One region of the Pseudoalteromonas sp. SG43-8 genome, then DNA from elsewhere that is predicted to be linked to it. Evidence: predicted binding sites of a transcription regulator. Region 1 holds the regulator's gene; the other holds the start of a gene.

What was found. Region 1 encodes NrdR, which represses ribonucleotide reductase genes. Its sites were predicted from a motif close to AAACACNANATNTNGTGTTT; they were not measured.
Region 2: nrdA (class 1a ribonucleoside-diphosphate reductase subunit alpha) is a predicted target of NrdR. The motif match lies at 10,836-10,855, and genes of this name have one in related genera.

What each region holds. Positions count from the first base shown of each region.
Region 1 is NZ_JACJEX010000015.1:45,076-60,470, forward strand. It holds gene H5122_RS17970 (Crp/Fnr family transcriptional regulator) at 1-488, opposite strand, end outside; gene H5122_RS17975 (YgjV family protein) at 776-1,012, shown strand; gene rdgC (recombination-associated protein RdgC) at 1,366-2,283, opposite strand; gene H5122_RS17985 (sensor histidine kinase) at 2,386-4,155, opposite strand; gene H5122_RS17990 (response regulator) at 4,511-4,879, shown strand; gene thrA (bifunctional aspartate kinase/homoserine dehydrogenase I) at 5,108-7,525, shown strand; gene thrB (homoserine kinase) at 7,535-8,470, shown strand; gene thrC (threonine synthase) at 8,482-9,765, shown strand; gene glyA (serine hydroxymethyltransferase) at 10,037-11,293, shown strand; gene nrdR (transcriptional regulator NrdR) at 11,398-11,847, shown strand; gene ribD (bifunctional diaminohydroxyphosphoribosylaminopyrimidine deaminase/5-amino-6-(5-phosphoribosylamino)uracil reductase RibD) at 11,850-12,983, shown strand; gene H5122_RS18025 (riboflavin synthase) at 13,000-13,653, shown strand; gene ribBA (bifunctional 3,4-dihydroxy-2-butanone-4-phosphate synthase/GTP cyclohydrolase II) at 13,683-14,795, shown strand; gene ribE (6,7-dimethyl-8-ribityllumazine synthase) at 14,896-15,360, shown strand; gene nusB (transcription antitermination factor NusB) at 15,376-15,395, shown strand, end outside.
Region 2 is NZ_JACJEX010000001.1:859,809-875,203, forward strand. It holds gene lapB (lipopolysaccharide assembly protein LapB) at 1-541, opposite strand, end outside; gene H5122_RS03905 (lipopolysaccharide assembly protein LapA domain-containing protein) at 544-825, opposite strand; gene ihfB (integration host factor subunit beta) at 843-1,133, opposite strand; gene rpsA (30S ribosomal protein S1) at 1,202-2,869, opposite strand; gene cmk ((d)CMP kinase) at 2,965-3,675, opposite strand; gene aroA (3-phosphoshikimate 1-carboxyvinyltransferase) at 3,782-5,059, opposite strand; gene serC (3-phosphoserine/phosphohydroxythreonine transaminase) at 5,059-6,141, opposite strand; gene gyrA (DNA topoisomerase (ATP-hydrolyzing) subunit A) at 6,300-8,999, opposite strand; gene ubiG (bifunctional 2-polyprenyl-6-hydroxyphenol methylase/3-demethylubiquinol 3-O-methyltransferase UbiG) at 9,176-9,886, shown strand; gene H5122_RS03945 (HAD family hydrolase) at 9,886-10,566, shown strand; gene nrdA (class 1a ribonucleoside-diphosphate reductase subunit alpha) at 10,975-13,257, shown strand; gene nrdB (class Ia ribonucleoside-diphosphate reductase subunit beta) at 13,323-14,453, shown strand; gene yfaE (class I ribonucleotide reductase maintenance protein YfaE) at 14,453-14,725, shown strand; partial or broken gene H5122_RS03965 (DUF1287 domain-containing protein) at 14,761-15,347, opposite strand; gene H5122_RS03970 (hypothetical protein) at 15,375-15,395, opposite strand, start outside.

The sequences.
Region 1 (15,395 bases):
TAGGCTCTAAGTAGCGTAGGGTTGTTGTTCTCGGCTCTTAGTAAGCAATCTTTGGCTATGTTGTAGCTCAATGGTAGTAGTAGCTTATCTAAATTGATTTTTTGGTTTTCCTGAAATTTAGCCGCAATAGTTTGTGCGGTGTATAAACTCAGTTCTGGTTTTTCAAGCAGCAGAGCACGCCAATGTCTTAATTCAATAAGATTATAAGTTACATCGCTAAAGCACGTTACCGTATAAATACACGGATTATTATTTAGCGCTTCTATTTCACCAATAAGGGTGTTGTTACAATCCAATTGTCCTAACAGCAGGCGTCGTCCATTACCTACGTCGTAACTAAACGACACAGTGCCACTGCGTACAAGCACAAGCTTGCTTAAAGGCTGATCTTGATGGATCAGAACTTCTTTTTTTGATTGTTGATAGCTACTACCGGCAAAGGTTAAAAGCTGATCAACAAGGTAACTAGAAAAATGGTATTGAAACATCAATGTGCTCTTCGGACATTTGTCCTATTTATTACATCTTAATGACGTTAGCATTAAGACACTAAGAATTTACGCTAACTTGCTACTAATATTATTAGCTTTGCTAATAGTATTATTTTACCTTCATTTCCCGTGTAATGATTTAAGAATTTGCTGGTATTTTCCGGCAAACTTTTTCAGGTTTTTAAGCAAGTTAGCTTTTTTATTTTGTTGTAACTTTGCAATACTTATAAGTGCCATAAGTTAGCAGTGCATGTAATGCTAACCTAAAGGCTAGGAGAGAACAATTGAGTTGGGAATATTTAGGTTATATTGCATCAGCTTTATTGGTTGCATCGTTAACAATGACAGATGTAGTAAAACTGCGTTGGTACAACATGTTTGGTTGTATTGTATTTACTGCATACGGTGTTGCCATTGGCGCAGTACCTGTTATTTTTACCAACGGCTTATTGTCGCTTGTAAATTTATACCACATTATAAAAATATATCGCCAACCTAAAGCTGAAGACGTTAAAAGCTAAAATGAGCTATCTGCACGAAATAAGTTAATGATTTTAATTAAAATCAAAACTTATTTTGTACCGTCCGGCTTGAAGTGAGTACAGATAATCTCATATCACTCTACATAACTTACCTTTGAACCATGCTGTAACCTCTTACTGAAAGATGATTACCTTAGGTTTTAATACGCCGAACGTTAGCTAAATTCTGTTCGCGGATAACAAATATATAAATAAGTGCTTCTAAAATTCCATTAAAAAATCCGATAGCAGTAAACTGCTATCGGATTTTTATCTGTTATACCAACCTGCTTATATATGGCTCTATTTAATGCTTCAAAGCGTTTAAATATTTATGTAGGTTGTGGTGGTATTTACGCTTTTTCTAAATCTTCAACGTCACCTAAGCCAGCCGTTAGTTCTTCAAGTAATTGCTTTATTTCCTCAGAAGCTAAAATAAAGTCAGCATCAAGTTTTAAAGCCATATCTTCTTTAGGAATATCTGCGTTCTCTTCTTTTAGAGTTTCAGAGTAGCTTAAACGCTTGATAGAGCCATCGTTTTGCAGCATAAACTTAAGGCGTTCTTGCCAATCAAGTGCCAGTTTAGTTACGCGTTTACCACTTTCTAAGTGCGATTTAACCTCATCACATGCCAGATCATGGCCTTTTAGTTTTACTTGTGCGCCGCTATCGTCAGCTTCTTCAAGCTCAGCGTCAGAGCCAATAGCAAAGCCTTCTGGTGTACTAAAGTTAGTTAACCAATCAGTTAAGAATACATCTAGGTCGTAGTTAGCAAACGCAGGTACAACTGGGAGCGTTCCTAACGATTTACGAAGTAGTGCCAGTAGCTCTTCAGCTTTATTAAAGCTGCCACTATTTACAACCACCCAGCCATTTTCTTGGTCAATAAAGGCAAATTGTAAGCTCGACTTTTTAAATGCCTGGGGTAGAAGAGTATGAAGAATGTTTTCTTTTAATTCGTCTTTTTCTTTCTTTTTAACAGGGCGGTTTTCTTCGGCTTCTATCTGATCAATTTTCTCAGCAACTAGTTCGTTGATAACAGAAGCTGGGAGTACTTTTTCTTCACGTTTTGCGCAAACTAAAATACTTTTTTGAGAAAAATGCGATAGTGTTTCGCCATGCTTTCCAAACGCTTTCGTCCAACCAAATGTTGCAAGCTCTTGACCAGTACATGGGCGAAATAAATCTTGCTCTAATGCTTTATCAAAATCTTCTTGGGTGTATGAAACGTCTTGCTTAAAGCGGTAACAAATAAGGTTACTAAACCACATAGGGGAATTGATCCATTTGAAAAATTTGTCCAATCATAGCAATAAAAACAGCATCTCGAAATGACTGATTTGTTACTAATAAATTTAATATATGAACTTTTTTTATTCATATTTTTCAAAAATAGGCATTGGCTTAGCCATGTTCTTTGGAAATTGAATATAGTAACGTAGGCCTTTGCCAGGTTCACTCGTTGCATCAATAGATCCGCTAAGAGTTTGTTTAACTAAATTAAACATTATATGGGTACCTAATCCGCTTCCGCCTTCATCGCGCTTAGTCGTAAAGAATGGGTCAAACAACTTTTTCAATTGCTCACTGGTAACACCGTTACCGTCATCTTTGTAATCAATCGTCAAGTTAGTGTCATCTGCACTTATTTTGATATCCATCACACCGTTGCTTTTACCTTCAAAGCCATGAATCAGTGAATTCATAATTAAGTTAGTAAAAATTTGGCTGATGGCACCTGCAGGTAAATTTAAAACTAAATCATCAGGGCATTCTAATTTTATTGTGTGAGATGTCTTTTTTAGTTTTGGATGCAGTGATCGTATTACTTCGTTAGTGTAATCTTTAAAGTTAATAGTTCTTACTGCTTCACTGGCCTGATCGACCGCTATTTGCTTAAAGCTAGCAATAAGCTCTGAGGCTCTATCTAAGTTAGTGGTTAACAAGCTTGTACTTTGTTTTGCTTCGTTAATAAATTCTTCTAGTGCTTTTGGTGAAAGTGTTTTTTCACTATAAGCACTTTCGAGTTTATTTAAGCGTTCTTGCAAAAACGATATTGCCGTTACACCTATCCCAATAGGGGTGTTTATATCATGTGTAATACCCGCCACAAGTCCGCCTAGTGCGGCCATTTTTTCTGTGCCTAATAAACGTTCCTGTGCAAGGCTTAATTCTTCTATATAACGTTGGGATTCAGTTTGTTTTGTAATTAGCTCTTGCTCTGTGCTGCGGCGCAAGTCTATTTCTTCAGTGAGCACAATTTTTTGCTTTTCAAGTTCGTATTTTTGCTGTTGTAATTCCATCATTGCTTGGCTTAAGTTTGATGTTTTACGGGCTACGTCTTGCTCAAGTTGTATGTTGTGATGATCGAGTTTTTCGTTACTAATAATGAGTTCTTTTTGGGTGTGCTCAAGCTCTTTCCTATACTGAACCACTTTATCTATTAGTTTGTTAAACGACTGCTCCATTACTTTTAGTTCGTTATGCTCCTCTGTTTCTATTTCAATGTGTTGTCCTTCTAGCTCATCTAATTCTAGGTTTTCTAGTTGCTCAGTGAGCTCAGCTAAGGGATCTGTAAGAAGCTTTCTAAATGCCATTAAAAATAAAATGATTAAAAAGGTGGTTTTAATCATCGCATTACCAATCAAAAAGTAGATTGATACCATAATTCGGCTTAAAACAACTTCTCGGCTAGAAAATAAGGTAACGTCACCCACTTGGGTAGCACGGCCAGAAAATTCAAAAATAAGTGGAAAGGTATAACCAAACAGACCGGATTTCGCGTCTTCTAAAATAGCTTCTTCTTGTACTAACTGTTGGTTATATAGCTTATGTATGTCGAGCGAGCGCCCTAACTGTGAAATAATTTCGCCGCTGTCATCTCGAACAATAATCCCTTCAATCATGGGAATGGCGAGTAAACCTTCTGCTGTTGTAATTGTTTGCTTGGTATTAAGCTCCCAAATTGCACGTGTTAAGCTACGACTAAAGGTTTTTTGTAATGTACTTAATTCATCACGTATATAGTCTTTAGTATTGAGATATTCAGCAAGCACCTGTCCGCAAGTCACTACGAAGGTAAGCAAAAAATAAACGGATAAAACGCTTGTTAGTAGCTTCTTAGAAAGGCTTTTTTGTAACATGAGTGACTTGTTCATCCTTTGTTATTTTTGTAACGTTACTATTGTAATTTAAAAGTTAGTCAATAAACCTCTAAAAATAAATAAAAAAGTTAAAATTTAATAAGATAAATCTAATTAAGTAGGTATGTAGTATTAATGTAATTAAACTCAGCTATGAATTAGTAAATTCGTTAGACGTTAAGTTTTGTAAGTTTGATTAGAATTTAGTTTCGTTAATCACATTTAAATGAATTAATTCTATATTTATTATTGCATTGAATTATTAATGCGCTAAGTATTTAGATGCGTGTTAAAGTGTCCTTAGTGCAAAGGAAGATGGTCTTTTAATAACTTTGATGGTTGTGTAGTAGTAAACATGATGAAATTTTCGATATTAGTCTGTGATGATTCTGCTGTTGCTCGTAAACAAGTCGTGCGGTGTTTAAATGAGTGTATAGACGCAGATATACAACAAGCTATAAATGGAGCAAACGCCCTCGATCTTTTAAGAGCACAAAACTTTGATTTACTGTGCCTAGACCTCACCATGCCAGAGGTTGATGGTATACAAGTACTTGAAACTATAAAAACAGAAAAAATAGAGTGCTTTGTGTTGGTTATTTCTGCTGATATACAGGAAAAAATGAAGCAACGAGTCGCCCAGCTTGGCGCAATTGATTTTATTGATAAACCTATTAATAAATCAAGCTTGAATGAAATATTGCATAAATTTGGCATTCATTAGGTTTTTTCATGTTAAAAAAGGCTGTTTTATCTTTTAATTTAGGGTTGACAGCATAGCCTTTGTTAAGGCAGTCTTAACATATGAAAACAATTAATCGCGTACTGACCATTATTATTACAACCATCATTCTTACTGGATAGTGGCATAGGTCGGTGCAACAAATTTAAAGGCCTGTGTTCACTTAGAACACAGGCCTTTTTTCGTTTTATGGGATGAGGAACATAAACAATGCGAGTTTTAAAATTTGGTGGGTCTTCACTTGCCGATTATGCATGCTTACAACAGGTAGCTCAGTTAGTTAAAGCACAGTTAAAAGATGAAATGTTATTGGTGCTTTCTGCTCCAGGTGGAATGACCGATTCGCTAGTTGCACTTGCAAGTGCCGCAGAGCAAGGCTTAGATTTTTCGCAGCAATGGCAAGCCTTAGCTAGCCGTTGTGAAGGCTTAAAAGCTGACGTTGAAAAAAGTGGCGTAGTAGTTACAAGCTGGCCAGATCTAATGGAACTTAAAAATAAATTAGATGGCGTGTCGCTTATACAGTGTTGCCCTGATCAAGTTCGCGCATTTGTAATTAGCTTTGGAGAGCGCGTTAGCGTTTCTTTAATGCAGGCTTTATTGAACTCGCACGATGCAAGATACTTAGAAGCAACAAGCTGTATCGCCTCAACGGGTGGTTATATCGACGCCGAGGCTGATTTAGTAATAAGTAAAGCGCGCTTTCAAGCTGTGCTTAAAGAAAATCCTGCAACTATTTATATCATGCCTGGTTTTACTGCGAGTAATGACAAGGGCGAGCTTACAACGCTTGGCCGTAATGGCTCAGACTACTCAGCAGCAATTGCAGCAGCATGTTTAGAAGCTGAAATTTGCCAAATTTGGACAGACGTTGATGGTGTATACAGTGCTGATCCTCGTTATATTAAAAAAGCCACTAAAGTAGATTTTTTATCTTATAAAGAAGCGATGGAGCTTTCTTACTTTGGTGCAAAAGTACTTCACCCTAAAACAATTTTACCGTGTGCTAAAGCAGGCGTGCCATGCGAAATTAAAAATACGCATAACCCAGACGCACAAGGCTCATTAATTGGTAACGATTATTCATCTGATGAGCCAGTAAAAGCGCTTTCGAGCTTACAAGACCTTGCAATGCTAACTGTTTCAGGCCCAGGCATGAAAGGTAAAGTAGGCATGGCGTCTAAGGTATTTAATGCGCTTGCTCACGATAACGTATCAATTGTATTGATCACGCAATCATCATGTGAATTTAGCATTAGTTTTTGTGTGCACGAAACAGACCTAGCACTTGCACTGGATGCGTTACAAACTGCATTTGAGCTTGAATTACAAGCAGGGCTTATTGAGCCTGTACAAGTACAGCGTAATTTAGCCATTGTTACTTTAGTGGGCGACAACATGCGCGCACACCGTGGCTTAGCGGCTAAGTTTTTTGCATCGCTTGCACAAGCGCAAGTAAATATTGTGGCAATTGCACAGGATTCTACAGAAAGTGCAATTTCTGCGGTAATTGATGGTGAGTTATGTAATGACGCTGTAAAAATATGCCATGAAAACTTTTTCACGCATGTGCCGTCAATTGATGTGTTTTTACTAGGTTGTGGCTTAGTAGGGCAAGAGCTTATTAATCAGCTTGAGCGCCAGCAAGCTTGGCTTGAAAAGCGTAATATTAAACTTAACTTGTATGGTGTTGCTAACTCTCGTCAATTACACCTTGATAACGAAGGCATCGCTTTTAGTGATTGGCAGCAAAAATTGGCCTCATCTGAGCAAGCATTTGATTTAAAATTAGTAGAGCAATTTGTTAAGCAAAACCACTTAGTGAATCCGGTATTAGTAGATTGTACATCTTCAGATGCACTTGCTGCGCAGTACGTAGACTTTTTAAATGCAGGTTTTCATGTGGTTGCAGCTAATAAAAAAGCGACAACAAGCTCATACACGTATTACCAAGATTTAATAGCTGCTACGCAAAAGAATAATCGTAAATTTTTATACGAAACTAACGTTGGTGCAGGTTTACCAGTAATCGATAACTTGCAGTCATTATTTGGTGCCGGTGATGAGTTACTAGAGTTTAGCGGTATTTTATCTGGCTCACTTTCGTATATGTTTGGCGCACTTCAAGATGGTTTATCACTTTCTGAGGCAACTATTAAAGCCAAAGAAAGCGGTTTTACTGAGCCAGATCCTCGTGATGATTTATCGGGTACCGATGTAGCACGTAAGTTACTGATCATTGCTCGCGAAGCCGGTATGAAGTTGGAGCTAAGTGATATTGAAGTTGAGTCAGTATTACCACAAGGTTTTGCACAAGGTGATAGCGTTGATGAGTTTATGGCAAAACTACCAAGCCTAGATGCTGATTTTAATGACCGCATTCAAAGTGCTGCGAGCGAAGGAAAGGTACTTCGTTATGTAGGTACAATTAAAGAAGGTCACTGTAAAGTAGGTATTGAGGCTGTTGATGAAAAACATGCGCTTAATGTAATTCGCGATGGCGAAAACGCGCTTGCTATTTTAAGCCAATACTACCAGCCACGTCCGTTTGTAATTCGTGGTTATGGTGCCGGCTCTGAAGTAACAGCAGCGGGTGTATTTGCTGATATTTTAAAAACACTATCGCGCTAGGAGCTCGTTATGATTGAAGTATATGCTCCGGCGTCTATTGGTAATTTTGCAGTGGGTTTTGATGCACTTGGCGCAGCGCTTGCGCCAATTGATGGTAGTTTATTAGGCGATGTAGCCGTTGTAAGTGCAGCACCAAGTGACGAATTTATTTGCACTGGCAACTACGCTCACAAGTTACCAAGTGATGCGAATGAAAACTTAGCGTACCAGTGTTTAGTACATTTTAGAGCGCATGTAGCGCCTGATATGCCAAGCGTAAAGCTCGAGCTTAAAAAGAATTTACCAATTGGATCTGGACTTGGTTCTAGTGCATGCTCGGTCGTGGCTACCTTTGCAGCTCTTGATAAGTTTGCACAAACTAACTTAAGTCAGGTTGAGCTTATTGAGCTTATGGCTGACTTTGAAGCAGTAGTGAGCGGTGGTCGTCATTACGACAACATCACGCCATGTTATTTAGGTGGTTTGCAATTAACAGGTGATTTGATCCCTGATAAATCGATTGCACTGCCTGTTGATGATAATTGGTACTACGTTGCTGCGTTCCCTGGTTTTTCACTCAACACTGCTAAAGCGCGCTCGGTTTTACCAAAAGAGTTGAGCATGCATGCAAGTGTTGAGTTTGCACAGCGTTTATCGGCATTTAGTAGCTTACTGTTAACTAATCGTTTTGACGATGCGCTTAGCATAATGAAAGATGAAATAGCAGAACCTTACCGCGCACCGCTTATTAAAGGTTTTAGTGAAGCCAAAGCAAGCTTACCAGCGCTGGGCGCTGAAATAGTGAGTATTTCGGGCGCAGGACCTACCTTGTTTAGTGTATGTAAAACACTTGAAGCTGCACAGCAATGCGCGCAGTGGTTAGAGGCAAATTACATTAACGAGCAAGGCTTTTGCCACATTTGTAAATTAGATAACGACGGCACGCGTCAATTAACAGTTTTATAGGATAGGTAGTCATGCAATTACATAATTTAAAAGATAGCTCACAAAAAGTGTCGTTCGTTGAAGCCGTAAAAACAGGTTTGGGTCGTAATCAAGGTGTGTTTTTCCCAGAATCCCTTGCCCCACTGTCCGATGTTGATGCATTGCTTGATATGGACTTTGTTACACGCAGTGGCAAAATATTATCTCACCTAATTGGTGATGAGCTGCCAAGCGACACTGTGGCACAAATGGTTAAAAATGCATTTAACTTTCCAGTTAAGCTGGTGGAAGTTGAAGAGAATACATACTGCTTAGAGTTGTTTCATGGTCCTACGCTTGCGTTTAAAGACTTTGGTGGTCGCTTTATGGCTGAGTGTTTAGCGCAATTTAATAAAGATGAAAAAGTAACTATTTTAACTGCAACATCGGGCGATACTGGTGCAGCCGTTGCGCATGCTTTTTATAACAAGCCGAATATCGATGTTGTCATCTTATATCCTAAAGGCAAAATTTCACTTGCTCAGCAAAAGCTATTTACTACGTTAGGTAACAATATTCATTGTTACGCAGTTGATGGCAGTTTTGATGATTGCCAAGAGTTGGTTAAAAATGCCTTTTTAGATGAAGAAGTTAAATCAACACTTGGGCTTAATTCTGCTAATTCAATTAATATTAGCCGTTTAGTTGCTCAGGTTTGTTATTACTTTGAGGCCATTGCACAACTACCAAAAGAAAAACGCGCAACAGCGCATATATCAGTGCCAAGTGGCAACTTTGGTAATGTATGTGCTGCAATGATTGGTGCGGTTATTGGCTTACCTGTAGGTAAATTAAGTGCAACAACCAACCAAAATGATACTGTGCCGCGCTTTATGCTTGATAAAACCTGGACGCCAAACGCAACACTTGAGTCGCTTTCAAATGCAATGGATGTAAGTAAGCCAAACAACTGGCCGCGTGTGCAAACAATGTTAGATAATAACTGGTTTAGCTACGATAACTTTTATTCAACTAGCGTAAACGAGGAAGACACGCAATCGGTGATGAAAAAAATTCAACAAACGGGTTATGTTGCAGAGCCTCACACTGCTATTGCGTACCAAGGTCTTGTTGAAAATCGAGCGCCAGGGGCCGCGGGTATCTTTTTAGCCACCGCTCACCCTGCTAAGTTTAAAGAAAGCGTAGAGGGTATTTTAAATATTGAATTAGGTATGCCAAAACCACTTAGCGACGCACTAGCAAAACCATGCCTAGCAAGCGATATAAAGGCCGATTACGACGCATTACGTAGAGAAATACTTGCTAAACTTGGCTAAGTTAATTAATTGAAAAAAAGGTGGTTAAGCCGCCTTTTTTTATAACTTTAGGCTATTAAAGCTAGTGAATTGCATTTACTAATTAAATGTAGGAAATAGCATTCATTTAAAATCGTTATGGTTTTATAAGAAAATATCATCTTAAAAAGTCTGTGAAATAGTTTCAATCCCTGTTTAAATATCCTCAACTTAAGAGCGTAGGCAAAGAGTCGTTTAAAGCGTACAATAAAGCCTCTAAAAAACACCATACACGTTGCCCTAGGAGACCCCAATGTTAGAACGTAGCATGAATATTTCGGATTTTGATCCAGAGTTATTTGACGCGATAAACAAAGAAACTGCTCGCCAAGAAGAGCACATTGAACTAATCGCTTCAGAAAACTACTGTAGCCCACGCGTACTAGAAGCGCAGGGTTCACAGCTTACAAATAAATACGCAGAAGGTTACCCTGGCAAACGTTATTATGGCGGTTGTGAGCACGTTGATGTTGTTGAGCAATTAGCAATTGACCGTGCTAACGAGTTATTTGGTTCTGACTACGCAAACGTACAACCACATGCTGGTTCGCAAGCTAATGCTGCTGTTTTTCTAGCGCTATTAGAAGCAGGCGACACTGTACTTGGTATGAGCTTAGCTCATGGTGGTCACTTAACTCACGGATCACACGTAAGCTTCTCTGGTAAGCTTTACAATGCAATTCAATACGGACTAGATGAAACAACGGGCGAAATTGATTACGCACAGGTTGAAGCACTAGCACTTGAGCATAAACCAAAAATGATTATTGGTGGTTTCTCAGCGTACTCAGGTATTGTTGATTGGGCTAAATTCCGTGAAATTGCTGACAAAGTAGGTGCTTACCTGTTTGTTGATATGGCTCACGTTGCAGGTTTAATTGCGGCAGGCGTTTACCCAAGCCCAGTTCCTCATGCACATGTTGTAACTACAACTACTCATAAAACACTTGCTGGTCCTCGTGGTGGTTTAATTATCTCTGCATGTGGCGACGAAGCTATCTACAAAAAGCTTAACAGCGCAGTTTTCCCTGGTGGCCAAGGTGGTCCTTTATGTCATGTTATTGCAGCAAAAGCAGTGGCATTTAAAGAAGCGCTTCAACCAGAATTTAAAGTATACCAAACACAAGTTGTTAAAAACGCAAAAGCAATGGTTGCTGTAATGCAAGAGCGCGGCTACAAAATCGTATCTGACAAAACTGAAAACCACTTATTCCTACTCGATCTAATCGATAAAGATATTACTGGTAAAGATGCAGACGCAGCCCTTGGTAACGCTAACATCACAGTTAATAAAAACTCAGTGCCAAACGATCCACGCTCACCATTTGTAACATCTGGTTTGCGTATTGGTTCTCCTGCAATCACTCGTCGTGGTTTCAAAGAAGAAGAATCAAAAGAGCTTGCTGGCTGGATTTGTGACGTACTAGATAACATCACTGATGAATCTGTACAGGCGCAAGTTAAAGAAAAAGTTAAAGCAATTTGTGCAAAATTACCTGTTTACGCTTAATTTTATAAGCAACAGTAATTTAGATCACAACTGTTTAGTTTTTTGCTAAGATAAAAGGCCGCTATTTAGCGGTCTTTTTTGTTTTAAAACGGAAGTACCGAGCTATGCATTGCCCATTTTGTACCGCAAAAGATACTAAAGTTATTGATTCTCGCCTAGTCGGCGGAGGCCACCAAGTTCGCAGGCGCCGTGAGTGCAACGACTGCCACGAGCGCTTTACTACATTTGAAGGCGCTGAACTGGTTATGCCTCGTGTTATTAAACAAGACGGCAGCCGCGAACCATTTAACGAAGATAAATTATTAAATGGCTTAAATCGCGCACTCGAAAAACGCCCAGTGAGCACAGAGCAAGTAGACGAAGTAGTGAATATAATAAAATCGCAGTTGCGTGCTACAGGCGAGCGAGAAATTTCAAGCCATTTGGTTGGTGAATGCATTATGGAAGCCCTCAAGAAGCTCGATAAAGTAGCGTACGTAAGATTTGCCTCTGTTTATCGCTCGTTTGAAGATATACGCGAATTTGGCGAAGAAATTGCCCGTTTAGGGGAGTAACAATGCAAAGCCAAACTACTTTTACCGAACATGATGAAATGTATATGGCACGCGCCATAGAACTTGCCAAAAAAGGGCGATTTACTACCACACCTAACCCTAATGTTGGCTGTGTATTAGTTAAAAATAATCAAATAATTGGTGAGGGTTTTCATCAATTAGCAGGTCAAGGTCATGCAGAAGTAAATGCACTGGCTGTCGCTGGAAAAAATGCACAAGGTGCAACGGCTTATGTAACGCTTGAACCGTGTAGTCATTATGGCCGTACGCCACCGTGCGCCGAAGGCTTAAAAGCTGCCGGTGTGGTAAAAGTAATTGCTGCTATGGTTGATACAAATCCACAAGTTGCTGGCAAAGGCCTTAAAATACTGAGCGACGCGGGTATTGACGTTGCTTACGGGTTACTCGAATCACAAGCTCGCGCACTTAACGTTGGCTTTTTTAAGCGTATGGAGCAAGGCTTACCTTATGTGATTTGCAAAATGGCAGCGAGTATTGATGGTAAAACAGCGCTTAAAAATGGGCAAAGTAAGTGGATCACAAGTCCTGCTGCTCGACAAGACGTACAATTATACCGAGCGAAAAGCTGCGCTATTTTAACCGGTGCCGATACAGTGTTAGTCGATGATGCTAAACTTAATGTGCGACTAAGTGAGCTGCCTTGCACACTGCCTACTGATTTGCCGCTTCGCCAGCCCGTGCGTGTTATAATTGACTCTCAAAACCGTTTAACACCTGACCTTGCTTTATTTGAAATCCAAAGTGATGTAATAATATTTACGACTAAGGTTGATAAATCATTGCAATGGCCGCATTTTGTAAAGCATATTGAAGTCAGTGAAAGTAACGGTAAAGTTGATTTACAAGCCGTTTTAGAAAAACTTGGGCAACTGCAGTTTAATAATGTTTGGCTTGAAGCTGGCGCAACACTTGCTGGTAAAATGACAGAGCTTAATTTAGTTGACGAGTTTGTTTTTTATTTAGCGCCTAAACTAATGGGCCATGATGCAAAAAGTTTAGTTAATTTTCCTGAATTGACGAGTATGCAAAACACCGTTGATTTAACATTTAATGAATGTGCGCGCATTGGTGACGATTTACGTATCACCGCGTCAAAACTCATTAAAATCACTTAATAAAAAGAGTAGTGCTATGTTTACTGGGATAATAGAAGCCACAGGCAAAATTGCTTTATTACAAAAAAAACAAGGCGACTTAGCCATTCGTATCCAAAGTGCTGATCTTGATATGACAGACGTAAAGTTAGGTGACAGCATTGCAACTAATGGTGTTTGCTTAACTGTAGTTGATAAACATATTGATGGTTTTAGTGCGGATTTATCTAATGAGACGATTAGTTTGACCGGTTTTGCTCACTATGCTTTAGGACAAACGGTGAATCTTGAAAAAGCCATGCAACCTGTTTCTCGTTTAGGCGGTCATTTAGTGTCTGGCCATGTTGATGGTATCGCAACAATTACAAGTATTACAGCAAACGCCAGAGCAACAGAATATTGGCTTACAACAGACGAAAATTTAATGAAATACATTCCGTACAAAGGTTCGGTATGTATTGATGGTATAAGCCTGACAGTAAACGCTGTAGAGGGCAATAAATTCAAATTAACAATTGTCCCGCACACGAGTGAGCAAACCACAATTGCTCATTTTAAAGTAGGTACCCAAGTTAATTTAGAGGTAGATCAAATTGCACGTTATTTAGAGCGCCTTATAAAGGGTGCAGAGCAACCAACGGGCTCTGATATTTCGATGAGCTTACTCGCTAAAGCGGGTTTTATTAAATAACGAAACTGACAACTTACACGAGCAAATTTATGAATTTACACAGCGCGCAAGAAATCATCGACGATATTAAAGCCGGTAAAATGGTTATTTTAATGGATGATGAAGATAGAGAAAATGAAGGCGATTTAATAATTGCAGCTGAGCATATTAGCGCAGAAGCGATTAATTTCATGGCTACCCATGGCCGTGGTTTAATTTGTTTAACCATGACGCAAGAGCGTTGCGAGCAACTTGATTTACCGTTAATGGTTAAAAACAATGGTGCAGCATTTTCGACTAACTTTACAATGTCGATAGAAGCATCAAAAGGTGTTACAACCGGTATTTCAGCAGCAGATAGAGCGCGTACAGTGCAAGCGGCTATAGCTAAAGGCGCAGTCCCAAGTGATATTGTTCAGCCTGGACATATTTTTCCTATTATGGCGCAACCTGGTGGCGTATTAACTCGCGCAGGACACACTGAAGCTGGCTGTGATTTAGCGCGTTTAGCTGGACTTGAAGCATCATCTGTTATTGTTGAAATACTTAATGCTGACGGCACTATGGCACGTCGCCCTGATTTAGAAGTTTTTGCGAAAGAGCACGATATTAAAATTGGCACCATTGCTGATTTAATCGAATACCGCAACTTAAACGAAACAACAATTGAGCAAGTGGCAAAATGTAAGTTACCAACTGTTCATGGTGAATTTGATTTAGTTACTTACAAAGACACAATTGACGGTCAATTACATTACGTATTGCTCAAAGGCGATATAAAAGATCAAGAGCCGACAAATGTACGTGTACATTTGCAAAGTACCTTTAACGATATTCTACTTTCAGACAGAAGTGCTGACCGTAGCTGGGGCCTTTCAGAAGCAATGGCTTATATCGCTAAAAATGAAGGTGCTTTAGTTATTTTAGGTAAGCAAGAAAGCACTGAAGAGCTAGAGGCAACTGTGAAAGCATTTGCAGCAGCTGATGCTGGCGAAAGCGTTACGCCACGTAAATTCAAAGGTACATCTCGTACTGTTGGCGTAGGTTCGCAAATACTTGCCGATCTTGGAATTAAACAAATGCGATTAATGAGTCGCCCTAAAAAGTACCATGCACTTTCGGGCTTTCATTTAGAAGTAGTTGATTACGTTGAGCCACAATAAGCATCACGCTTAAACTAGGCTATTATTTTATTTTTATGGTATGATGCGCAGCAATTTTTGCGCAATCGCAACCGCTTGAACTTATTTTTAGGGTTATCAAATGAAAATTATTGAAGGTAATAAGTACGCTCCAGGCAAAAAATTTGCCATTGTCATTTCTCGTTTTAATGACTTTATTGGTAGCAGCCTCCTTGCAGGTGCTGTTGATGAGCTAAAACGCACAGGTGGCGTATCAGATGACGACATTACCGTTATTTATGTGCCAGGCGCGGTAGAATTACCTTTAGCGGCTAAACGCGTTGCGGCAAAAAAAGAGTATGATGCAATCATCGCATTAGGCGTAGTGATCAGAGGTGGTACACCACACTTTGACCTAGTTGCTGGCGAATCAAACAAAGGTCTTGCGCAAGTATCACTTGAGTATGATATCCCGGTTGCATTTGGCGTATTAACCACAGAAAGCATTGAACAAGCAATTGAGCGTGCTGGCACCAAAATGGGCAATAAAGGCGGCGAAGCTGCTTTAGGCGCGCTTGAAATGGTTAATGTGTTAGATAAAATTTAAGTTTAAGGAATTTTTGTGAAACCAGCAGCAAGACG
Region 2 (15,395 bases), on a different contig from region 1:
AATTAGCAATTGCTTTAAATTGCTGTTCTTTTGAAAATAGTTCGCTATGGGCTTCAAACATGTTGATGCCTTTTTCCCACTCACGGGTTTGCGAATATAAAGTGATAATAGGGTCCAGCGCTTCTACATGCCCTGCTTTAACTAGCCAAACTAAGTGCTCTTCCGCACTATCTAGTAGTCCGGCCATTATATAATCTTCGGCTAATTCTAAACGGCTAGTTGCAGCTTGTTGTTCATTTAAGCTTGGGTGTTTTAATAGAAGTTCGTGAATTTTTATTGCGCGGTCTAATTCACCTCTACGGCGAAACATGGTGGCAAGTGTAGAATAGTGTTCAACAGAGTCGGCTGAAACTTCAAGTAAGTTGATTAAATGCTCTAAGCCTTGATCTTCTTCTCTATCGAGTAGAAATTTTAAGCCTTTGCTATATTCAGAAGTGATCTGACGATTAAGTTGATGAGCTTGGTTTTTAGCACTGTTTTTACCCATAATCCAACCGTAACCAGCGGCAACGGGTAATAGTAAAAACAAAAGCTCAATCATAGTTAGGTGTCTTTATTCGCGGCAAGCTTTTTTTTATCTTTTTCAGGCGCTAATTGCTTTTTTAATCGGTAGTTTTGCCACTTTAATTGCGAAAACAATTTAAAGCTAATAAAACAACCAATCAAAACACCTAATAAAAAGCAGATACTTATTATTACAGCTAAAGGTAGTGTATTACTGGCTATAATGTAATTTACTTGTACTAACTGTGGGTTTTGTGACCCTAATACAAATGCACTGATAAGGCATAGTGCAACCAGAATAATTTTTAATACCTTGAACAAGTAACTACTCCACTAAGTTAACTAGGCAATGCTTCATTTACGCGGTCGCGCAATTCTTTGCCTGGTTTAAAATGAGGTACATGCTTTCCTTCAAGCTCAACTGTATCGCCAGTCTTAGGATTACGACCTGTGCGAGGAGCGCGGAAATGCAAAGAGAAACTACCAAAACCTCTGATCTCAATACGATCTGAAGTAGATAATGAGCCGGCCATTTGTTCAAGAATTTCTTTTACAGCATTCTCAACATCTTTCACTGGAACGTGTGCGTGTTGTTCCGCAAGTATTTCTATCAATTCTGACTTAGTCATAGCGTTTCCTTAAAAAGAGATATAGGAAGGGCAAAAAATGCCCTTCCAACTAAAAAACTAATTATATATTAGTCTTTTTGTGCATTTGCGAAAGCAGCTGCCATTGCGTTTTCAAACACTGGCTCTTCTTTCTTAAGCTTCTCTAGTACTTCTTTCTCTTCTGCTTCGAAAAGAGCTTTTACAGATAAGCTTAAAGTGCGGTTCTTACGATCAACACCAACGTATTTAACTTCAATCTCGTCGCCTACAGAAACAACAGTAGTTGCATCTTCAACGCGCTCTTGAGCGATATCAGCTACACGGATGTAACCTTCAACGCCTTCGATAAGTTCAACAGTTGCGCCTTTCGCATCAACTTCAGTCACTTTACCTTTAACAATAGCACCTTTTTTGTTTGCATCAAGGTAGTTATTGAATGGGTCAGCTTCGATTTGCTTAACACCTAGAGAGATACGTTCACGCTCTGGGTCAACTTGCAATACGATAGCAGTGATTTCGTCGCCTTTCTTGAATTCACGTACAGCTTCTTCGCCAGGTGTATTCCAAGAAATGTCTGAAAGGTGTACAAGACCATCAATACCACCGTCAAGACCGATAAAGATACCGAAGTCAGTGATTGATTTGATCTTACCAGTAACTTGATCGCCTTTGTTTTGTAGACGAGCAAATTCCTGCCAAGGATTAGCAATACATTGCTTAAGACCAAGAGAAATACGACGACGTTCTTCGTCAATTTCTAAAACCATAACTTCAACAGTGTCGCCAAGGCTTACAACTTTTGAAGGATGGATGTTCTTGTTAGTCCAATCCATTTCAGAAACGTGTACTAAACCTTCAACGCCTTCTTCGATTTCCACGAAACAGCCGTAATCTGTAAGGTTAGTAACACGACCAGAAAGTTTAGAACCTTCTGGGTAACGACCAGCGATAGCTGCCCATGGATCTTCACCAAGCTGTTTAAGGCCTAGAGATACACGAGTTTTATCTTTGTCGAATTTTAGAACTTTAACTGCGATTTCGTCGCCAACATTAACGATTTCTGAAGGGTGCTTAACACGCTTCCAAGCCATATCAGTAATGTGTAGTAGACCATCAACACCACCAAGGTCAACGAATGCACCGTAGTCAGTAAGGTTCTTAACGATACCTTTAACTTCTTGGCCTTCAACAAGGTTAGCAAGAAGCTCTTCACGTTCTTGTGAGTTTTCAGATTCGATAACTGCACGACGTGAAACAACAACGTTGTTACGTTTTTGGTCAAGCTTGATTACTTTAAATTCAAGCTCTTTGCCTTCAAGGTGAGTTGTGTCACGTACTGGACGAACATCAACAAGTGAACCAGGTAGGAAAGCACGGATTGAATCAACTTCAACTGTGAAACCGCCTTTAACTTTACCGTTGATAACACCAGTAACAGTCTCTTGCTCTTCACATGCTTTCTCAAGACGGATCCATGCTTCGTGACGCTTAGCTTTCTCACGAGAAAGGATAGTTTCACCGAAACCGTCTTCAATTGCATCTAGTGCAACATCTACTTCGTCGCCTACAGCAACTTCTAGTTCACCAGCAGCATTTTTGAACTGCTCTGCAGGGATAGCACTTTCTGATTTAAGACCAGCATCTACAAGTACAATGTTATTCTCGATAGAGATTACTGTACCTTTAACGATAGAGCCTTGCTCTGCTTCAAAACCCTTTAAGCTTTCTTCAAATAACTGCGCAAAATTTTCTGACATACGAATATACGTCTCATATATTAATACCAATAAGCAACCATGCTGCATGGGGTTGTTAAAATAGCACTGGCATCCTGCTGGCGCATAAAATGTGTTTAGCTTCGTTTAGGAAGCTTACCTTCAGAGATAGCAATATCCAATAAAGTTATTACCTTATCAAACACTTGCTGTGCATTAAGATCGCTAGTATCGATCTCAATAGCATCCTCTGCAGGTACAAGCGGAGCAACGGTGCGATTCATATCGCGCTCGTCACGAGCTTGAATGTCCTGTAATAGACCACTTAGTGTAACATCAAGGCCGCGCGTATTCAACTCAACAAAGCGTCTACGAGCACGCTCTTCTGCACTGGCTGTTAAATATATTTTTAACGGCGCATCTTGAAAAACCACAGTGCCCATATCACGGCCATCGGCAATTAAGCCATTTTCAGTGCGAAATGCACGCTGGCGACGTAATAACGCTTCACGAACGCGAGGTAATGCTGCAACTTTTGAAGCCGCAGCGCCTACTTCTTCATTACGAATAGTAGTGGTTACGTCTTCGCCTTCTAAAATAACTTTTCCTGCATTAGTTTGGCTATCTACCAAAAACTGCACATCTAAATTTGCAGCAAGCGGGACAAGCCCTTCTTCATTATCTAATGCAATTTGGTGATGAAGTGCAGCTAAAGATAAAACACGATAAATCGCACCGCTATCTAATACATCCCACCCTAACTTGTCGGCTAACAAGCGACAAACAGTTCCTTTACCTGAACCACTTGGGCCATCAACGGTGATCACGGGCATTAATAACGCCTGCATTTAAAACCTCCTGCAATGCACACCTAAATAAACCGCGACATTATACGTCAGTTATTAAAATATATCTGCTATTAGTGTGTAACTTTTGTAATTACTTCTAATTAGCTTATTCACTGACTGACGCTAAAACATTGAAAAATGTGGGAAATGTTTTATAGGTACACTTTGGATCATTAATTGTTATTGGCTTTCCACCAACAGCAACCATTGCAAAACACATGGCTATACGGTGATCGTCGTAAGTATCAACAGCAACATCATTGAATGTTTCAGGTGGGGTGATCTCTATAAAATCTTCACCTTCTACAACCTGTGCGCCTACTTTACGAAGCTCAGTTGCCATTGCATATAAACGGTCTGTCTCTTTTACTCGCCAGTTATAAATGTTACGAATGGCTGTTGGGCCTTTAGCGAAAAGAGCAACAGTTGCAAGGGTCATAGCAGCATCAGGAATTGCATTGGCGTCAATATCCACGCCTTTTAATTCGCCTTTGCGAACAACTAAACGCTCATCATACCAATCAATTTTTGCGCCTACTTGCTCCATTACTTTGGCAAAGCCTATATCACCTTGCACCGACTTGGCACCCACGCCTTTAATTTCAATCTCACCGCCTGCAATTGCAGCCGCAGCAACAAAATAAGACGCCGACGATGCATCGCCTTCAACCATTATGCGATCGAGTGATTGATACTGTTGACCACCTTTAACTTTAAAAGTTGCATAATCACAGTGCTCAACATTAACCCCAAAACGTGCCATTACATCAAGTGTAATATCAATATAAGGTTTAGAGACTAAAGTACCTTTAATAGCTATTGTTGTATCACCGTTAAATAATGGCGCTGCCATTAATAGAGCGGTTAAAAATTGACTTGAAATACTGCCGTCAATTTCAACCTCACCGCCTTTTATTTGGCCACCCACAATTTTAAGAGGTGGGTAGTCTTTGTGCTTTGTATAAGTAACATCACCGCCTAGTGCTTGTAGCGCGTCAACCAAGTGCCCTATCGGACGCTCTTCCATACGTGGCTCGCCTATTAGCTCGTACTCACCAGCAACGCCAGCAAGTACTGCTGTTAAAGGTCTATAAGCAGTACCCGCATTACCTAAAAACAATGGCTCAGTCGGCGTATTAAACACACCACTAACTCCCTCTACGGTGGCTACAGTGCGTTCATCATTTAAAGTTACATTTACACCTAATAACTTTAAGGCGCCCAGCATATGGCGTATATCGTCACTATCAAGTAAGTTTTCTACAACGGTAGTACCGCTTGCAAGTGCTGCTAATAATAAAATTCTGTTCGATAGACTCTTTGAACCTGGTAGGGTTACTGTGCCATTTACTCTAGAAATAGGTTCTAAACGAAGCTGCTCCATTAGCTATGCTCCTTTGCAAAAGCAGCCATAAAGTCTACAAGTGCTTGAACACCCTCAAGAGGCATTGCGTTATAAATACTAGCGCGCATACCGCCCACTATTCTGTGACCTTCAAGAGCAAGTAGCCCTGCATCTTTAGACTGAGCAACAAACTTATCATTTAAGCTTTCATCATTAAGCCAAAACGGAACATTCATACGTGAACGACAATGTTTAGCTACTTTATTGGTATAAAAGCTCGATTCATCAATAAAGTCATAAAGTAGCTGCGCTTTAGCAATATTTTGAACTTCCATCGCTTTTACGCCACCATTACTTTCAAGCCATTGAAATACTTCAGCAGCTAAATACCAAGCAAATGTAGGAGGCGTGTTAAACATGCTGCCTTGTTTTGCTTCTAATGCGTAATCTAAAATGCCTGGTTTAGGTAAGCCTTCACGCTCAAGTAATGTTTTACGAACAATAACGATTGATATGCCCGACGGGCCGATATTTTTTTGCGCACCAGCGTAAATTAAATCAAATTTATTAACGTCTATCTCGCGTGATAAAATAGTTGACGACATATCAGCAACGATCGGTGCAGTTGGGTGGCTTGGTACATCAAAAATTTCTAAGCCGTCAACCGTTTCGTTAGGACAATAGTGAATGTAAGATGCATCTTCTGGTAACACCCAATCAGCAACCTGTTTAATAGAAAACTCGCCATTGGCGTCATTACGCACATCAATAGAGGTTGCTTGAGTAAACTTGTTGGCCTCGTCTGTTGCACTTTTTGACCACACGCCGTTTTCGCAATAAACCGCAACTTTGCCTTCTTGGTGTAAATTTAATGGCACAGCACTAAACTGACCACGGCCACCACCATGCATAAACAGCACTTCAAATTCATCACTGATATTCATTAGGCGACGAAGGCTAGCTTCACATTTAGCTGTAAGGGCTAAAAACTCTTTGCTACGATGGCTTATTTCCATCACAGACACACCTAAATCTTGCCAATCTAGAAACTCTTTTTGTGCTTTTTTCATAACCGCTTGCGGAAGCATAGCTGGCCCCGCACAAAAATTATATTTACTCATTACCTTTGCCTCATTCCAGTAATTTAACTACTAAGCATGAATGCTCAATACACACCCACTAAACCTTTGACTTTTAGTGAATGAATATAACTTCATACCCTATTAATTTTTTTCAACAACATTAAAAAAAGCGGCCAAGGCCGCTTTTTCAATATCAATTATTCTGAAGGAGGATTATCATCCGCTACTTCATCAATAACCGTATCTACAGTTTCAACGTCTTCAATATCAATCAAGTCACTTTCTGTAACTTCAATCTCTTCTATACGTTGTAAACCAACTACTTGCTCTTCGTCAATAGTTCTGATCAAAATAACACCTTGGGTGTTACGTCCAACCGTAGAAACTTCATTAACGCGAGTACGTACTAAGGTACCACGATTTGAAATAATCATGATTTCGTCGTTGTCATCAACTTGTACAGCACCAACAACAGCACCGTTACGCTCACTCACCTTAATAGATACAACACCCTGTGTTGCACGGCTCTTAGATGGGTAATCTTCAAGTTGTGTACGCTTACCGTAACCATTTTCAGTTACCGTTAAAATAGCACCGTCAGTTTTTGGTACAATTAACGATACTACGCGTTGATCATCGGCCATTTTAATACCACGAACACCTGTAGCAGTACGACCCATTGGGCGAACACCTTTGAAACGAATCTCAGGGTTACCTTCTTCGTCTAATACTGGGTTACCGTTTTCATCAACAACTGTTGTTTCTTCAGCTTCTTTAAAGCGTACAACTTTACCTGCATCAGTGAACAACATAATTTCGTTGCTACCATCGGTAATATCCACCCCAATAAGGCTATCGCCATCATTTAAGTTAACAGCAATAATACCGCTTGCACGTTGACGACTGTAAGCCGTTAATGGTGTTTTCTTAACTGTACCAAATGCTGTTGCCATAAAGATGTATTTATCTTTTGCGTACTCACGTACTGGCAATATAGCAGTAATACGTTCATCAGCTTCAAGTGGTAACAAGTTAACAATTGGCTTACCGCGCGCTGCACGACTTGCTAGTGGTAACTGATAAACTTTAAGCCAATATAAACGACCGGCCGTAGAGAAACACAAAATAGTATCGTGTGTATTTGCAACTAATAGACGCTCGATGAAATCTTCATCTTTCATCTTCGTTGCTGACTTACCTTTACCACCACGACGCTGTGCTTCGTAATCAGACAATGCCTGATACTTCACATAACCTTCGTGAGAAAGCGTTACTACTACGTTTTCTTCAGTAATTAAGTCTTCAAGGCTGATATCGTGAGCAGCTGCATTAATTTCAGTGCGACGCTCATCACCATATTGCTCTTTAATTTCAACTAGCTCGTCACGAATAACTTCCATTAAACGCTCAGGAGTTGCCAAAATATAAAGTAGTTCAGCAATTAGTTCTAATAACGCTTGGTATTCGGTCAAGATTTTTTCGTGTTCAAGACCTGTTAGCTTATGTAAACGCAAATCAAGAATTGCTTGAGCTTGTTGCTCAGAGATATAATATTGACCATCGCGAATACCAAGTTCGCTTGCTAACCAATCTGGACGAGCAACATTATCTTCACCTGCTTTTTCAAGCATACCTTGTACATTACCTAATTCCCACGGACGCGCTGTTAAAGCAATTTTAGCTTCAGCAGGTGTAGGGGATTTACGAATAAGTTCGATAATTGGGTCAATGTTTGCAAGCGCAATCGCTAAGCCTTCAAGCGTGTGTGCACGGTCACGGGCTTTACGTAAATCAAATACTGTACGACGAGTTACTACTTCACGACGGTGAATAATAAACTCTTCTAACATTTCTTTTAAATTGAAACATTTAGGTTGGTTATTAATTAGCGCAACCATATTCATACCAAACACAGTTTGTAACTGAGTTTGTGAATACAAGTTGTTTAAAATAACTTCGCCTACGTCACCACGTTTAATTTCAATAACGATACGCATACCGTCTTTATCTGATTCATCACGTAGCGCACTAATACCTTCAATTTTCTTATCTTTAACCAGCTCAGCAATTTTTTCAATTAAACGAGCTTTATTAACTTGATAAGGAATTTCGTGAACGATGATTGTTTCACGGCCTGTTTTTTCATCGGTTTCGATGTCGGCGCGTGCACGCATGTACACTTTACCACGGCCAGTTAAGTAGGCTTGTTCAATACCCTTCTTACCGTTGATAATTGCAGCCGTTGGGAAATCAGGACCAGGAATATAATCCATTAACTCTAAAATAGTTAAATCTGGATTTTGAATAAGTGCCAAACAACCATTTACAACTTCAGTTAAGTTATGTGGTGGTATATTTGTAGCCATACCTACTGCAATACCTGACGAACCATTCACTAATAAATTAGGAACTTTCGTTGGTAAAACATCAGGGATGAACTCAGTGCCATCGTAGTTAGGAACGAAATCAACCGTTTCTTTTTCAAGATCGGCTAATAACTCATGCGACATTTTAGCCATACGTACTTCTGTATAACGCATTGCCGCTGCTGAATCACCATCAACCGAACCGAAGTTACCTTGGCCATCTACTAGCATATAACGCAGTGAGAATGGCTGAGCCATACGAACTATCGTGTCATAAACTGCACTGTCGCCGTGTGGGTGGTATTTACCGATTACGTCACCGACCACACGGGCCGATTTTTTGTAAGGCTTGTTCCAGTCATTACTAAGCTCGTTCATTGCAAACAAAACGCGGCGATGAACAGGTTTTAAGCCGTCACGTACGTCTGGTAATGCACGTCCTACAATTACGCTCATTGCGTAATCTAAGTAGGAGTTTTTTAACTCGTCTTCAATATTGACTGGCAGAATTTCATTGGCGAGATCAGTCATTTGATATCACATTCCTTCAGTATCAGCTCTCAACAACCCGGTATTGGGTATTAAGAGTATTGTTATTATTTCTAACAGCCATGCTATCACAATTAATTTTAATTTACAGGCGCAAAACTTTGCGATTTATCAATTTAGCCCTATATAATGGCCTCAGATTGACGAGGAAGTATTTTATGACCGAACATCAAAATGTAGATCACGCAGAAATAGCAAAATTTGAAGCCATCGCCGAGCGCTGGTGGGACCTAGACGGAGAATTCAAACCTCTTCACGAAATTAACCCATTACGTTTAGACTTTATAGCAAACAAAACGCAAGGTTTATTCGATAAAGAAACACTCGATGTTGGCTGTGGTGGCGGTATTTTAAGCCAAAGCATGGCGCGCATGGGCGCAAAAGTAACTGGCATCGACATGGGGCAAGAGCCTTTAACTGTTGCTAAGTTACACAGTTTAGAAACTGGCGTAAATGTAGATTACATAAAAGTGCCTGCAGAAGAGTTTGCATCACAACACCCAGAGGGCTTTGATGTAATAACCTGTATGGAAATGCTTGAGCACGTTCCCGACCCAGCATCTATCATTCATGCCGTAGCTGCACTTGCCAAACCAGGCGCAGACGTGTTTTTTTCAACCCTGAACAAAACACCTAAAGCATATTTATACGCTATTGTTGGTGCTGAAAAGCTTTTAAAAATGGTGCCTGAAGGTACACACGACCATAAAAAGTTTATAAAACCTGCGCAGCTCATTGCATGGGCAGAGCAAGCGGGTTTAAAAGTTCGTGCAAGTACAGGCCTTTCTTATAATCCACTATCAAAGCAATATACGCTCAATAGTGACGTTAGCGTAAATTACATACTGTACTTTGAGAAGTTAGCTTAATGGCTAACTCTCAAGCCCCCCTCCCCCTTATTGAGTACGATGCATTTTTATTTGATTTAGACGGCACTCTACTCGACACCGCTGATGATTTAGGTGCGGCTTTAAATGCAGTTCTCATTAATAATAAAATAGAGCCAGTTAGTAGTGATGTATACCGCCCTGCGGCATCTAACGGCGCAGGCGCATTATTAGAGGCTGGTTTTAAAGAGTTATGGGACACACAACCTCAAAGCGAACTTATTAAGCAATTAGTTGACGAATACGCTGCAAACATAGCAAATCACACGCATTGCTTCAGCGGTGTTGAATCGTTGCTTATTGCCCTTGATCAGAAAAAGATCAAATGGGGGATCATGACTAACAAACCAGGGTTTTTAACTGATCCTTTAGTGGCAGCAATTCCCGCATTGAAAAATGCTAGTGTAGTAATAAGTGGCGACACCTTAGCTGAAGCTAAGCCATCCCCTTTACCGCTGCTACATTGTGCAAAGCTTATGAGAGTGCAACCAAAACGCTGTTTGTACATTGGTGATGCACAGCGAGACATACAAGCAGGCAAAGCCGCAGGTATGCGCACAGCAACGGCACTTTGGGGCTACATACCAAGTATTGATGAAGCCAACAGCTGGAATGCTGATTTTAACTGGCAAAGCCCAATTGATGGTTTTAACCATATATAGTGCCATGTTAATTAATAAACACTATATATTGTGATTGTGTTAGTTTTTACGCAAAGCTTGCTGATAAAAAAAGCAGTCAAAATTTATTTTTAAAATGCGTAAATTTAGCAGATCATTAGTTGATTTTTGCATATTTCAACTTAAATGATTGTTCGAAGGTGAGTGTCTACTAACACAAATACGTTATCCCGAAGTTATCCACAAATAGGGGCAATTATGTCCCTTGCAAAACAACTCAGACCACACTATCTTGTGATCTCTAAATTGAACAACACCAGATATTGTGGCCAAATGTTATTCAATTAAATTCGCAAATATGGCGAAAATTATAATAAATGAGTATATAGCTTGCCTCGGCGAGGTATAAAGCATTGGTCAAAATACATAATTCCCAAGGAATACAGGCAAATGAACCAACAGTTATCTGTAAGCAAACGTGACGGGCGTAAAGAGCCTCTTGATCTGGATAAGATCCATCGCGTTATTGAGTGGGCCGCCGAAGGTTTAAACAACGTTTCGGTTTCGCAAGTTGAATTAAAGTCGCACATTCAGTTTTACGACGGTATTCGTACTAAGGACATTCACGAAACCATCATTAAAGCAGCAGCGGATCAGATTTCAAAAGAATCGCCTGATTACCAATACTTAGCTGCACGTTTAGCTGTATTCCATTTACGTAAAAAAGCGTACGGTCAATTTGAGCCACCACGTTTATTTGACCACGTAACAAAAATGGTTGCCGATAAACGCTATGATGCTCATTTACTAGTAGATTACACAGAGCAAGAGTTAGATGAGCTTGATGCATACCTTGATCATTCTCGCGATCTTAACTTTAGCTACGCTGCTGTAAAGCAACTTGAAGGTAAGTACCTCGTTCAAAACCGTGTATCGGGTGAAATATACGAAAGTGCACAGTTTTTATATATTTTAGTTGCGGCAAGCTTATTTTCAGATTACCCACGTGAAACACGTACTGATTACATTAAACGTTTTTACGATGCAGTATCTTTATTTAAAATATCTCTACCAACGCCAATTATGTCGGGTGTACGTACGCCTACTCGCCAATTTAGCTCGTGTGTATTAATTGAATGTGGCGACAGCCTTGATTCAATCAATGCAACGTCGTCAGCTATTGTTAAATACGTTTCACAACGTGCGGGAATTGGTATTAATGCAGGTAGAATACGTGCGCTAGGTAGCCATATTCGTAACGGCGAAGCGTATCACACAGGTTGTATCCCTTTTTATAAGCACTTTCAAACAGCGGTTAAAAGTTGTTCACAAGGTGGTGTACGTGGCGGCGCAGCAACATTATTCTACCCGCTTTGGCATTTAGAAGTAGAGAACCTACTTGTACTTAAAAATAACCGTGGTGTAGATGACAACCGCGTTCGCCACCTAGATTACGGCGTACAGTTTAATAAATTAATGTACTCTCGTTTAATTAAAGATGATTACATTACATTATTTAGCCCATCAGATGTGCCTGGCCTTTATGATGCATTTTTTGAAGACCAAGCTGAGTTTGACGCACTTTACGTTAAATACGAACAAGACGAGTCTATTCGTAAAAAACGCATTAAAGCCATTGAGCTTTTCTCTATGTTTGCGCAAGAGCGTGCAAGTACTGGTCGTATTTATTTACAAAATGTGGATCACTGTAATACACACAGCCCATTTATTTCTAAAGTTGCGCCAATTCGCCAATCTAACTTATGTTTAGAAATTGCATTGCCAACTAAGCCACTTAATAACGTGAATGACGAAGAAGGCGAAATTGCCCTTTGTACACTTTCTGCGTTTAACCTAGGTGCAATAGAGTCACTTGATGAGCTTGAAGAGCTAGCTGAACTTGCAGTACGCGCACTTGATAACTTACTTGATTTCCAAGACTACCCTGTACCGGCTGCTAAAAATGCAACTATGGGTCGTCGTACACTAGGAATAGGCGTAATTAACTACGCATACTACCTAGCTAAAAACGGTAAGCGTTATTCTGATGGCAGCGCTAATGCATTAACACATAAAACCTTTGAAGCTATTCAATATTACTTAATGAAAGCATCAAACGAGCTTGCTAAAGAGCGTGGCGCGTGTCCTAAGTTTAACGAAACAACGTATTCACAAGGTATTATGCCAACAGATACGTACAAACGTGATTTAGATAAAATTTGTGATGAGCCACTTCATCTTGATTGGGATACACTACGTGCAAGTATTAAAGAGCACGGTATGCGTAACTCAACACTAAGTGCATTAATGCCATCAGAAACATCGTCGCAAATCTCTAACGCAACTAACGGTATTGAGCCACCACGTGGACATATTAGCGTTAAAGCAAGTAAAGACGGTATTTTAAAACAAGTTGTTCCTGAGTATGAGCGTTTAAAAGATCAGTACGAGCTACTATGGGACATTCCATCAAACGATGGTTATTTACAGCTTGTTGGCATAATGCAAAAATTTGTTGACCAAACAATTTCTGCAAATACAAATTATGATCCAAACAAGTTCGAAGGCGGTAAAGTACCTATGCAAGTCTTATTAAAAGACTTACTAAGCGCGTACAAACTAGGTGTTAAAACCTTGTATTACCACAATACTCGCGATGGCGCCTCAGACTCACAAGAAGATGCTCCAGAAGTGGAAGATGACGATTGTGAAGGCGGCGCGTGTAAAATATAACTGCTGATTTTTATTTTAAGCGGGCATTTAGCCCGCTTTTTCTGATAGTTTTTTGAGTGATAAACATGTCTTATACTACTTTTAGCCGAAACCATAATAACCAAATGCAAGAGCCAATGTTTTTTGGCCAAACTGTAAACGTATCTCGTTACGACCAACAAAAATACCCAATTTTTGAAAAGTTAATTGAAAAGCAACTGTCTTTCTTTTGGCGTCCTGAGGAAGTAGATGTAAGTAAAGACCGTTTAGACTTTCAAGCATTACCAGATCACGAAAAGCATATATTTTTAAGCAACTTAAAATACCAAACACTGCTTGATAGTGTACAAGGTCGTTCGCCAAACGTGGCTCTACTTCCAATTGTATCGCTACCAGAGCTTGAAACATGGATAGAAACGTGGGCGTTCAGTGAAACAATTCACAGCCGTTCATACACGCATATTATCCGTAACGTAACACAAGCACCTGAGCTTATTTTTGATGACATTGTTAGCAACGATAAAATTAGCGAACGTGCTGATGCCGTAACTAAATACTACGATGACTTAATTAACTCTGTATCGCTTTACAACTTATACGGTGAAGGCAAACACGAGATTAACGGTAAAACAGTTATCATTAATTTATTTGAGCTTAAAAAGAAACTTTACCTGGCTATGATGTCGGTAAATATTCTTGAAGCGATTCGCTTTTACGTAAGCTTTGCATGTTCGTTTGCATTTGCTGAGCGCGAGCTAATGGAAGGTAACGCTAAAATCATCAAGCTAATTGCACGCGATGAAGCACTTCACCTTTCTGGTACTCAGCATATTTTAAACATTATGCAAGACGGTAAGGACGATCCAGAAATGGCGATTGTTGCTGCCCAGTGCCGCGACGAAGCAATTAAAATGTTTGTTGATGCTGCAGAGCAAGAAAAAGAGTGGGCCGAATACTTATTTAAAGATGGTTCGATGATTGGCTTAAATAAACATATTTTATGTCAGTACGTTGAATACATTACCAATGCACGTATGACTGCAATTGGTTTGCCAGCACAGTTTGAAAATAACAGTAACCCTATCCCGTGGATAAACTCGTGGTTAGTGTCTGATAACGTGCAAGTAGCACCACAAGAAGCAGAAATAAGCTCATACCTTGTTGGTCAAATAGACTCTCAAGTTGATGCATCAGAATTTGGTGATTTTGATTTATAATGAGTAGCAAGTCTACTGCAAGCATAACGCTTGCAGAAAACAGCCAGTGTATAGAATTTACCGCTGGCTGCCCTTCTCTTTTACACTGCTTAGAATCCATGAAAATAGACGTCGCATTCCAATGCCGTGAAGGCTATTGCGGCGCTTGTAGAGCAACTTTAGTGTCAGGCAGTGTTGAGTATAACGAAGAGCCACTTGCGTTTGTACGCGAAGGCGAAATACTGTTGTGCTGCTGTAAACCCAATGGCAATGTAAGTATTGATCTGAAATAAAAATCAATACTTACATCTATCGTTTATTAAACTTATCAATAGTGTGGAACGAACCGGTAATGTCCGGTAATTTTATAATCAAAAAGCATATCGCTTTTTTGCGGACCACGCCCTATATTATGCACAATAAGTGGGTTACCCGTATCTTGAGATAACTCATTAATCACCATACCTATATGAGGTAAATTACCTGGTAACATCCACGTTATTATATCGCCGGTTTTATAATCACTCACTTTGTTGGATATACTCAATACGTTTGCATGGCGCTCAAAGTAAGCTTGTAAATTTGGAACACGTCGGTGATCTATATTTTATCAGGCTTAGTTAAGCCCCAAATACGTTTAGATGGATACAGCGCAAAGTTTTTTTGCATGTCTTCATGCACGAGTTTCTGTAAATCAACACCTAACTTTCTATAACTTCTAATTATTACATCGGTGCACACACCTATATTTTTAGGTACATCCCCACCAGGGTAGCCAATAGAGCGATAAGCGCCGTCGTAAGTCACATCATGAGTTGTACGCTCAAGCAAAGCTGAAACAATATCTTCTTCAAACGATGCTGCATTACTATTAATACACGCTAAAGTAAGTAAACACCCAATAATTCTGTACATATAAACTCCTTTCAACCTAAAATTGAGTTACAGCGTTTGGGCTACGTG